3 regions of the Vallitalea sediminicola genome follow, and region 2 is predicted to be linked to each of the others. Evidence: riboswitches for the same ligand, from Rfam matches in the RefSeq annotation. Region 2 holds a riboswitch; each other region holds the start of a gene.
The links. Region 2 has a riboswitch for lysine ahead of ACX6CF_RS14040 (Na+/H+ antiporter NhaC family protein). Riboswitches for the same ligand answer to the same signal wherever they lie in the genome.
Positions count from the first base shown of each region.

Region 1: linked by a shared signal. The riboswitch ahead of kal (3-aminobutyryl-CoA ammonia lyase) and the one ahead of ACX6CF_RS14040 (Na+/H+ antiporter NhaC family protein) in region 2 are both predicted to bind lysine.
Region 3: linked by a shared signal. The riboswitch ahead of dapA (4-hydroxy-tetrahydrodipicolinate synthase) and the one ahead of ACX6CF_RS14040 (Na+/H+ antiporter NhaC family protein) in region 2 are both predicted to bind lysine.

Region 1 is NZ_BTPT01000125.1:16-3,237, forward strand. Features, by position in the region: gene ACX6CF_RS25900 (DUF6512 family protein) at 35-583, opposite strand; lysine riboswitch at 978-1,172, shown strand; gene kal (3-aminobutyryl-CoA ammonia lyase) at 1,361-1,741, shown strand; gene kce (3-keto-5-aminohexanoate cleavage enzyme) at 1,752-2,570, shown strand; gene ACX6CF_RS25915 (CoA transferase subunit A) at 2,624-3,222, shown strand, end outside.
Region 2 is NZ_BTPT01000030.1:58,659-61,880, reverse strand. Features, by position in the region: gene ACX6CF_RS14040 (Na+/H+ antiporter NhaC family protein) at 1-1,469, opposite strand, end outside; lysine riboswitch at 1,558-1,730, opposite strand; gene mnmH (tRNA 2-selenouridine(34) synthase MnmH) at 1,793-2,860, opposite strand; gene ACX6CF_RS14030 (NAD(P)-dependent malic enzyme) at 3,077-3,222, shown strand, end outside.
Region 3 is NZ_BTPT01000023.1:27,767-30,988, forward strand. Features, by position in the region: gene ACX6CF_RS10120 (metal-dependent transcriptional regulator) at 1-175, shown strand, start outside; gene dapB (4-hydroxy-tetrahydrodipicolinate reductase) at 308-1,069, opposite strand; gene dapA (4-hydroxy-tetrahydrodipicolinate synthase) at 1,159-2,043, opposite strand; lysine riboswitch at 2,426-2,609, opposite strand; gene htpG (molecular chaperone HtpG) at 2,675-3,222, opposite strand, start outside.

The DNA.
Region 1 (3,222 bases), on a different contig from region 2:
ACAGCTATTTTAATTTTATAGAAATACTCACTATTCAACTCTTGGGAGGTATTCCATAATAACCTGTTGTAGAATCTCTGAAGAAATCACATTGCAAAGGTCTGAAAGTAAATAATGTAATTATTAAAAAAACAAATAGAAAAATATAATAACCAATAAGATTTTTACATTTACTTTTACTGGAATTTGAACGTCGTAATATTAAATAACTTATCAATTGACCTACAAAAGCTCCAACAATATATGTTACTACATGGAGTGCCATTTCACCTTCGCCAAAAATCAATTCGTATAAATATATTAGTAAATAGGTAGTTGCTATAAAAACTAGAGCGGATATAGCTTTAGCAAATACATAATTATTGACATCATACCTTATAAAAAAATATTCAATAATACTTACTAATATAACAGGGTAAAACATTATCTTGATATGTTCCCATTCACTTTCATTAACTGGACTGAATATCCCTATGGCTGTACATTCTGTCCATTCGTATAAGAAGTGAAACAAACTTCCAAGAAGTATTATGGCAACTGCAGATACAATTTCAGCTATAATAACCTTTTTATTCTCATTCATGTAATTCACCACCTTCATATGTATATAGTATATGTCAATTAAGTGAGAATAATAGTTCTGTATTAAAAAAGTTAATAAAATGTATCATTTCATTTTATTATAATTAATGAATCCTAGAAAATTATTTTAAATAATAAAAGTATTATTAGAATAATTGAATAATAAAATAGAAGGTGATAATATAAAAACGTACCCCTAAGTCTTCTAAATATAATTATAATAGTAATATTAAGTATTATAATGTAATAAATCTAATAACGTATTAAAATGACCCCAAGCTAACTATATCATGATATAACTACATGAAATAGAAATATGACAAACACAACTAAATAATGAATTGAATATGATTATTGTATAGATGTGTATATCTATCTATATAAATATTATATAAAACATGAATAGAGGCGCGAAGGAGAGGGTAATCTTTAATTGTTAAGGAGAAGAACCTCCGATATTAAAGAAGAATGGTTCCTTTGCCGAAAGAGTGTGTTGGTTCTTAAACATATTCTTGGTGATGATGTTAATACTTTATCACTGCCATAAGGGATGATTAGATATCCTAGGTTTATGGAGAGCTATTTATGTATTGAAAATAAGATTTCATTACATAAATAGCTTTTAATTAATTAAAAGCATTGAAATCTTATTTTCAGTGCTTTTCTTGTGTTATTGGATTGGATTTAGGGTGGAAAATATGAGGAAAGGGAGTTGATAGAAGGATTTTAGGGTTATTACTTACGAGTACCTTAGATTTTATAGAAAGGAGTTAGGTAGATGAAATCATTAATTAGAGTAAGAATGAGTTGTCATGACGCTCATTATGGGGGAAGTCTAGTAGATGGAGCTAAGATTTTACAACTTTTTGGTGATGTAGCAACAGAATTATTAATTAAAAATGATGGGGATGAAGGATTATTCAAAGCATATGACAATATTGAATTTATGGCTCCGGTATATGCTGGTGATTACATAGAATGTGAAGGACAGATTACTGGTTTTGGAAATACTTCAAGAAAAATGGTATTTGAAGCTAGAAAAGTTATTAGACAAAGACCAGATATCAATGATTCAGCAGCTGAGATCATGGAAGAAGTTGTTGTAGTATGCAAAGCTAGTGGAACATGTGTAGTTCCTAAGGACAAACAAAGAAAGTAGGGAAGTAGATATGGAAAAATTAATAATTACAGCAGCTATTTGCGGAGCAGAAGTTACCAAGGAACATAATCCTACTGTACCTTACACTGTGGATGAAATTGTAAGTGAAGCCGAGAAAGCTTACAAAGCTGGAGCAAGTATCATTCATCTACATGTAAGAGAAGATGATGGAACTCCTACACAAGATAAAAATAGATTCAAAGAATGCATAGATGGTATAAAAGAAAGATGCAAAGATGTAATCATTCAACCATCCACTGGTGGGGCAGTGGGGATGACAAATGAAGAGAGATTACAGCCAATATATCTTGATCCAGAGATGGCAACACTTGATTGTGGAACTTGTAATTTTGGTGGTGACGATATTTTTGTTAACACTGAAAACACAATAATAGAGTTTGCAGAAAAAATCTATGGTCTAGGTATAAAGCCTGAAATAGAGGTTTTTGATAAAGGTATGGTTGATATGGCACTTAGATTATACAAAAAAGGTATTCTAAAAGCACCACTTCATTTTAATTTCGTATTAGGAGTCAATGGTGGAATAGCAGCTACACCTAGAGATTTAGTATATTTAGTGGATAGTATTCCACATGATGCAACTTATACAGTAACTGGTATAGGGCGAAATGAATTCAATATGGCTACAATAAGTATTATTATGGGTGGACACGTCAGAGTAGGTTATGAGGATAATATTTACATGAAAAAAGGTGTGTTAGCGAATTCCAATGGAGAACTTGTTGAAAAAGCAGTGACATTAGCAAAAGAACTTGGAAGAGAGATTGCAACTCCAGATGAAGCAAGAAAAATATTAGGTATAAGTTAAGAGTCAAACAAGGAGAAGGTTCATATAAATAATATTTTAAAAGAGGTGAAAAGGTGAATAAACTAGTTAGCAAAGATGATTTAAAGCCTTTGTTAAAAGATGGTTCAGTCATTATGGTAGGCGGTTTCCTAGGATGTGGTACCCCAGAAAAGATTATTGATTTAATAATTGAAATGGGAATCAAGGATTTGACAATAATTGGTAACGATACTAGTTATGAGGATAAAGGGATAGGTAGGTTAATAGTTAATAGACAGGTTAAAAAAGTAATAACATCACATATTGGGACTAATCCTGTTACTGGAGAATTAATGAATAGTGGCGAACTAGAAGTAGAGTTGTCACCACAAGGAACTCTTATAGAGAGAATAAGAGCAGGTGGATTTGGATTAGGTGGAGTTCTTACTCCTACAGGAGTCGGTACTTTAGTTGAAGAAGGTAAAGAAATTATAAAAGTTAAGGATAAGGATTATTTACTTGAAATGCCTATAAGAGCTGATTTAGCAATTGTCCGAGGAAGTGTTGTTGATAAATTCGGCAATACAATTTATAAAGGAACTACAAGAAACTTTAATCCCATGATAGCTATGGCAGCTGATACTGTTATAGTAGAAGCCGAAGAATTAGTAGAGCCAGGAGATCTGGACAAAGA
Region 2 (3,222 bases):
AATATTATAAACTCAACGATTATAACAGCATAGCAGAGTAATAGATTTTTAGTAAATCCATACACGATAAACGCTATGAAGGATATAAGCCCAGCTATTAAAGCATAGGGCAATTGGGATGTAAAATGAGCATCCAGTTTTGCTTGAGCTCCTGTAGCAGAGAGTACTGTTGTATCACTTATTGGTGAGCAATGATCTCCAAGGATAGCACCACTTAATACGGCTGCCATAGCTGGTAACATCATTGAAGGGTCAGTTGCAGCTAATATCTTACCAACAATCGGTAATAATAAACCAAAAGTTCCCCAGCTGGTTCCAGTCATAAAAGCAATGAAACTTCCAATTATAAACATAATAGGTATCAATAGGTCAGGATTCATTTGTGAATTTTCAATCCAAGTAGCCAAATATTGACCAGTGTTAAGTTTATCAATAACATCAACTAATGTCCAAGCAGTAATTAATATTATTGATGCAGGAAGCATAGAACGGATACCTGCCTTAGCAGCACGGAAAAGATGCTTTCCCGCAACTTCACCAGTGGATATAGCAAATATAGTTGCTATGATTGTAGTGATTACAGAACCACGGAAGAGTGGAAGAGTAATATCTACAGTTAACATTTGACTAATGTCCCAATTGGCTTCATATAACATACCACCTAAGATTAGGATGATCAGTGATAGGATAGTGATTATTAATGCCCACTTAGAACCTTTGTTAGTAACTGCCTGAACATGAGAAATATCTTCTGCTGATTTGGAACAGCTGATATCATTTCCTTCTTCAGCTTTTTTTTCATATATTTTCATTTTACCAATGTTTATATTGAATTTTATAACTATAAATACCATTATAAGTGCTACGATAGCGTAAAACTGCATAGGAATCATTCGCCAATAAGCACCAGTTCCTGTGGTTGCAGTATAACCTACTTTTTTGAAAACACCTGTTAGTGTACCTATTATGTAAGCTCCCCATGTAGAGATAGGTAATAATATAACAACAGGAGCACTTGTTGAATCAATGATATATGAGAGTTTCGCACGACTGATACTATAACGGTCTGTAATAGGTTTTGAAATTTCCCCGATAACTAGAGCATTGAAATAATCATCAATAAATATGACAATACCTAGAATCCAAGCAACAATTTGTGCTGCTTGCTTATTTTTTATTTTGGAAACAGCAAAATCAGCAAAAGCTTTTGTTGAATTAGTAATAGTCAAAAGAGTTGTAATTATACCTAGTAACAACAAAAAACCGACTATTGGCATGTGCCAAGAAAAATCTGTTATGATTCCCCAAACTGTAGTAGCTATGTATGATATTGTATCTAATACATTAAAACCATGAGCAATGAGGGAGCCTATAATAATTCCAACAGATAGAGACATGATAACTTTTTTAGTTATAATAACTAAAACAATCATGATAATTGCGGGTACTAAACTTAAAAATAGTTCCATAATATCCTCCTAATAATTTTATTAAACAGTAAAGTTTCTCTAAATTAAAAAAGACAATAGTCTACACTATTGTCTGAAAGTATCTTATTCAAATAATAGCGCCTTCACTACTTGGTAGTGAGAGTGATAAGTCTGTTAAACTTAACTCCAACATTATCTCTTGGCAGATAATAATGCTTCGGCAGATCATCCTTTCATCATACGTTATCGCTTGCCAAACTGGTTATGATTACTAATAATCTCTGCGCCTCTATTATGCTTATTCTATTGTCAATATTGAATTATACAGGAGGACAATATATAATGTCAAGTTGAATTTATGATTATAAAGTTTTTCTAGGTATTTTACTTTCTTTGTTAAATATTTCAATCAATTCTTTAACAGCTGTATCTATATCACTAGAATCAACTTCATAATCAAAAGTACCATAATATTTTTTCCATTTTTTGTACATAGGGTCATAATAATTATCAAGTAGAAGACCCACAAAATCATGAAGATTTTCTTTTTCAATATATTCATTCATCAAGTTATAATCATGATTGGACATATATGATTTTATTGTGGTGAGCGAGTTTTTTATAAAAGATAAATTTTCTTCAAAAGTACCATTGGTTTCCATGTAATCATCTAACAATCTCTGAATTCTAATTTCCTTGTCAAGATTGACAAGTACGTGGATACCTGTTTTGATATGATTGATAGCATATGTTGGGACAACTCTTTTGCCTATTTTAGTGCTTTCTGCTTCAACAAATACAAGGGAATCATTAAAAGATACAGTTTTATCATAAACCCAAGATTCAAAGGCTTTTTGGGGAGGTTGTTCACCTAAACCTACGCCGCCAAACACTGAGCCACGATGGTTAGCTAATCCTTCAAGGTCAAGTATAGGCATGTCAGCTTTTTCTAAAGCTTTTAACAACAAAGTCTTACTACAGCCAGTGTATCCGTGTAAAACAATGTATGGAGAAGGAAGGGTTGTTCTACGGTCAAAGTCTTTTAGAATATATGTTCTATATGCTTTGTATCCGCCTTCTAACTGATAAGCGGGAAGATGCATCAAAGATATGACTGTAGCGATAGACTTGCTTCTTAGTCCGCCTCTCCAACAAAATATAACTATTTTACTATAACCTTTTGCTACTTTCTTAATTTTAGCATAGATCTCTGGTAGCTTATGAGCGGCTATTTCAAAACCTTCTTCTTTTGCGGTTATTTTATTAACATTTTTATAAGTATGTCCAAGATATTCACGTTCTTCATTATTGAAGATAGGTACATTGACAGCTCCTGGTATTGTTCCTTCTTCGAATTCCTTAGTAGTTCTAACATCTATGAAAATAACTCTATCCATATGCAGACATTTATCAATAGATATGGTTTCCATTACATTTCCTCTTTTCAAAGTATTTACTTTTTAGTATACGCAAGTTTATTTAACATTGATTAGTAAGCTGGGTTATACTATAATGAGAATAATGAGGCATAGCCTCTTTTATTCTTTAACCCATAATTGCTTTTATACTATAGTATACATTATTTGTAATATAAAATACAACAACAAATAGCAAAAATAACTTAAAACATTATCAGGAGGCGTACAATGGATATATACGAGAAATCACTTGAAATGCATGAAAAGAATAAAGGAAAGATCGAAATTGTTTCAAAAGTAAAAGTATCTAATAAGGAAGAACTGAGTCTTGCATACTCGCCTGGAGTTGCAGAACCTTGTAGAAAAATTGCTGA
Region 3 (3,222 bases), on a different contig from region 2:
AAAATTTCTTAACATAATTGGAGTGGAAGATAGTATATTGAAGGATACAGAATTAATGGAACATTACGTTAGACCAGTGGTTCTGAAGAATATCGAACAGTTCATCAAATTTCTGAATTCTAATCCTAATATCCTACAAAAATATTATGAATACCTAAGAAATGATACTCAATAATAATAAATAAAATTGTCAATAAAAAATAATTGTTTTCCTATAAAAAATATGAGCAAGCCCGGCGTAGATGTATAGGAGAATATTATCTATATCATCTATGACGAGCTCTAAGTTATTCTAAAGTTAAATATATTAATTACCTTCTATAACATTTTGCATATCATACATACCTTCAGATTTCTGGCTTAAAAATTTAGCTGCATTTACAGCTCCAACAGCAAATATATCTTTTGATAAGGCACTGTGATTAAGCTCAATTATTTCATCTTTCCCAGCAAATAGAATTGAATGTTCACCTACGATTGAACCACCTCTAACTGCATGGATACCTATTTCTTTTGAATCACGTTTAACTCTTTCTTTAGATCTATCATAAGTATAGGAATATTCATTGTTTAGAGATTCATTGATTGAATCAGCAATAGCTAATGCAGTACCACTAGGGGCATCAATTTTTTGATTATGATGTTTCTCAATAATCTCAATATCGAAATTAGCTGAAGTAAGGGTTTTTGCAGCTTTCTTAACTAAGTTCAATAGTAAATTTACTCCAAGAGACATATTAGCAGATAATAGGATTGCAATTTCTTTGCTAGATTCATTAACTAAATTAAGTTGTTCATCATTAAGACCAGTTGTACATAATACAACAGGTATTTTTCTAGACTTTGCATAGTCGATTAATGAAGGTACAGCTTTGGCTGTGGAGAAGTCAATAATAACGTCTCCTTCAATATCAATAGTGTTTATATCAGTGAAAACAGGATATGGATTGTTAATGTCATCAGATATATCAATACCTGCTACTATTGTTGCATCATTATCTTCTTCAACTATTTTAGAAATTACCTGTCCCATTTTCCCATTACAACCATGCATTATAATTCTAGTCATTGTAAAACTCCTTTCATTTTTGAAACCTTTTCTATAGCAATAAATAACCACTGAATACTGAATCAAAATGTATTCAGTGGTTTAATGATTTAGATAGTTATTCCTAATCTTTTTATTGCATTTTCAACTCTTAATCTATTAGCTGGTTCCATATCTATTAGTGGTAAGCGACATGGACCAGAAGGAAGACCCATATAATTCATAGCAGCTTTTACTGGGATTGGGTTAACTTCGCAGAAAAGTGATTTAATAAGTTCATGTAATTTTAGTTGTAGTTCAAGACTACCTTTTACATCACCAGCTAAAAACTTAGCAACTATGTCATGAGTTTCTCTTGGTAGAATATTAGCAACTACTGAAATTACGCCTTTACCACCTAGAGAGAGTAGAGGTACTATCTGATCATCATTACCTGAATATAGATCAAGATTACCTTCGCATCTAGCAACTAGTTCAGTAATATGACCTATGTTGCCACTAGCTTCTTTTATAGCAACAATATTATCTACTTTTGATAATTCTACTGCAGTATCAACGTCAATGTTAAGACCTGTTCTTGATGGTACATTATATAATACAACAGGAATATCAACACTACCGGCAATAGAAGAAAAGTGTCTAATTAAACCTTTTTGAGTTGTTTTATTATAATAAGGTGTTACATGTAATAAACCATCAGCACCTAGTTTTTCAGCTCTCTTAGATAATTCAATACCGTGTTTAGTATCATTGCTTCCAGTTCCAGCTATAACAGGTACTCTTTTATTAGTCCTGTCTATCGCTACTTTTATACATTCAAGATGTTCCTCATCATTAAGTGTTGAAGATTCACCAGTTGTACCGCATATAACAATACAATCAGTTTTATTTTCTATTTGAAAATCAATTAATTTCTCTAATCCTTCATAGTTAACACTCATATCATCGTTAAATGGTGTTACTATTGCTACACCAGCTCCTGTAAAAATAGACATACAATTAACCTCCTAAGATTTTATATACAAAATTTTATTGATATCTCTATAATCTTTACATTTATTTATTACTTACTGTTTTCCTTGAAATCTTTACGTAATACAATCATCCACGTTTGTTAAATAGTTTTCAATTATACTTTAGTATATCTGTTTTTCTCCAAAACATCAATATAAGGTAAGTAAATATTTACGATTTCATATGGAAATTTATTTTTATAATTATCAGACCTCCTATTTCAATTACTTACTTAATATATTATATTGCTATTAACTAAAATAATTGAAATTTTTGTTTAATATTTCAGTAATAAGTGGAGGAGAAAATTTTAATAAAAAAACAGCCGGCGTTGTGTGCCGACTGTGAAAATCAATATTAAACATCACAAGTAGCACCCCATATATAATATTATTATATATGACAGTTATATAGCTATTGACTATATACCCAGACAGAAAATAAAACAGGTATTTTCTTCTTCGGCATAGTACCCTTTCAGTAATTATCACTTTTGCCTGGACAAATCAAATCACTTACTAATGTAAAATGCTCCTCTACCATACTAAACTATTAAATTTTGTATTATAATATCACTAATGTAGAAATTTGTCAAATATAATCAAGTAATGTTTAGATTAATTTTTTAAGAATCTCATTGCTTCTTTCAATAAATCTAGTCATTGCTTCAGGTGTTAACTGTTTATGACTGATCATAGCTAAATCATAAATTTGATTACAGAATATCTCAGTGTTTTCGTTATCCTTATTTTCAATGATATATTTTACTAATTTGTTTTTCTTATTAAGTAGAAGACTTTCATTACTTGGCATAGCGGTACTATCCATTCCGAACATACCATACATTTTACTCATATCCTGCATTCTACGAGACTCTTCAGGTAATATTATCATGGCAGAGATGTCTTCTGATTTTAGATTTTCCATATTTACGCTAAGGTTTTCATTGCTAAGAGCTTTTCTGAAAATAGTTTGAACTTCTTCATTAAGCTTTTTGCTATCTTCCTCACTTGTACTATCTTCATCTTTTAGACTATCTGTCAAGTCAGCATCTATTCTTGCAAATTTTATATTATTTTCATTTTCCTTCATTTCCATATGAGATATGAAAGGTTGATCAATAGTTGCATTCATTATGACAGCTTCCATACCATTATCTT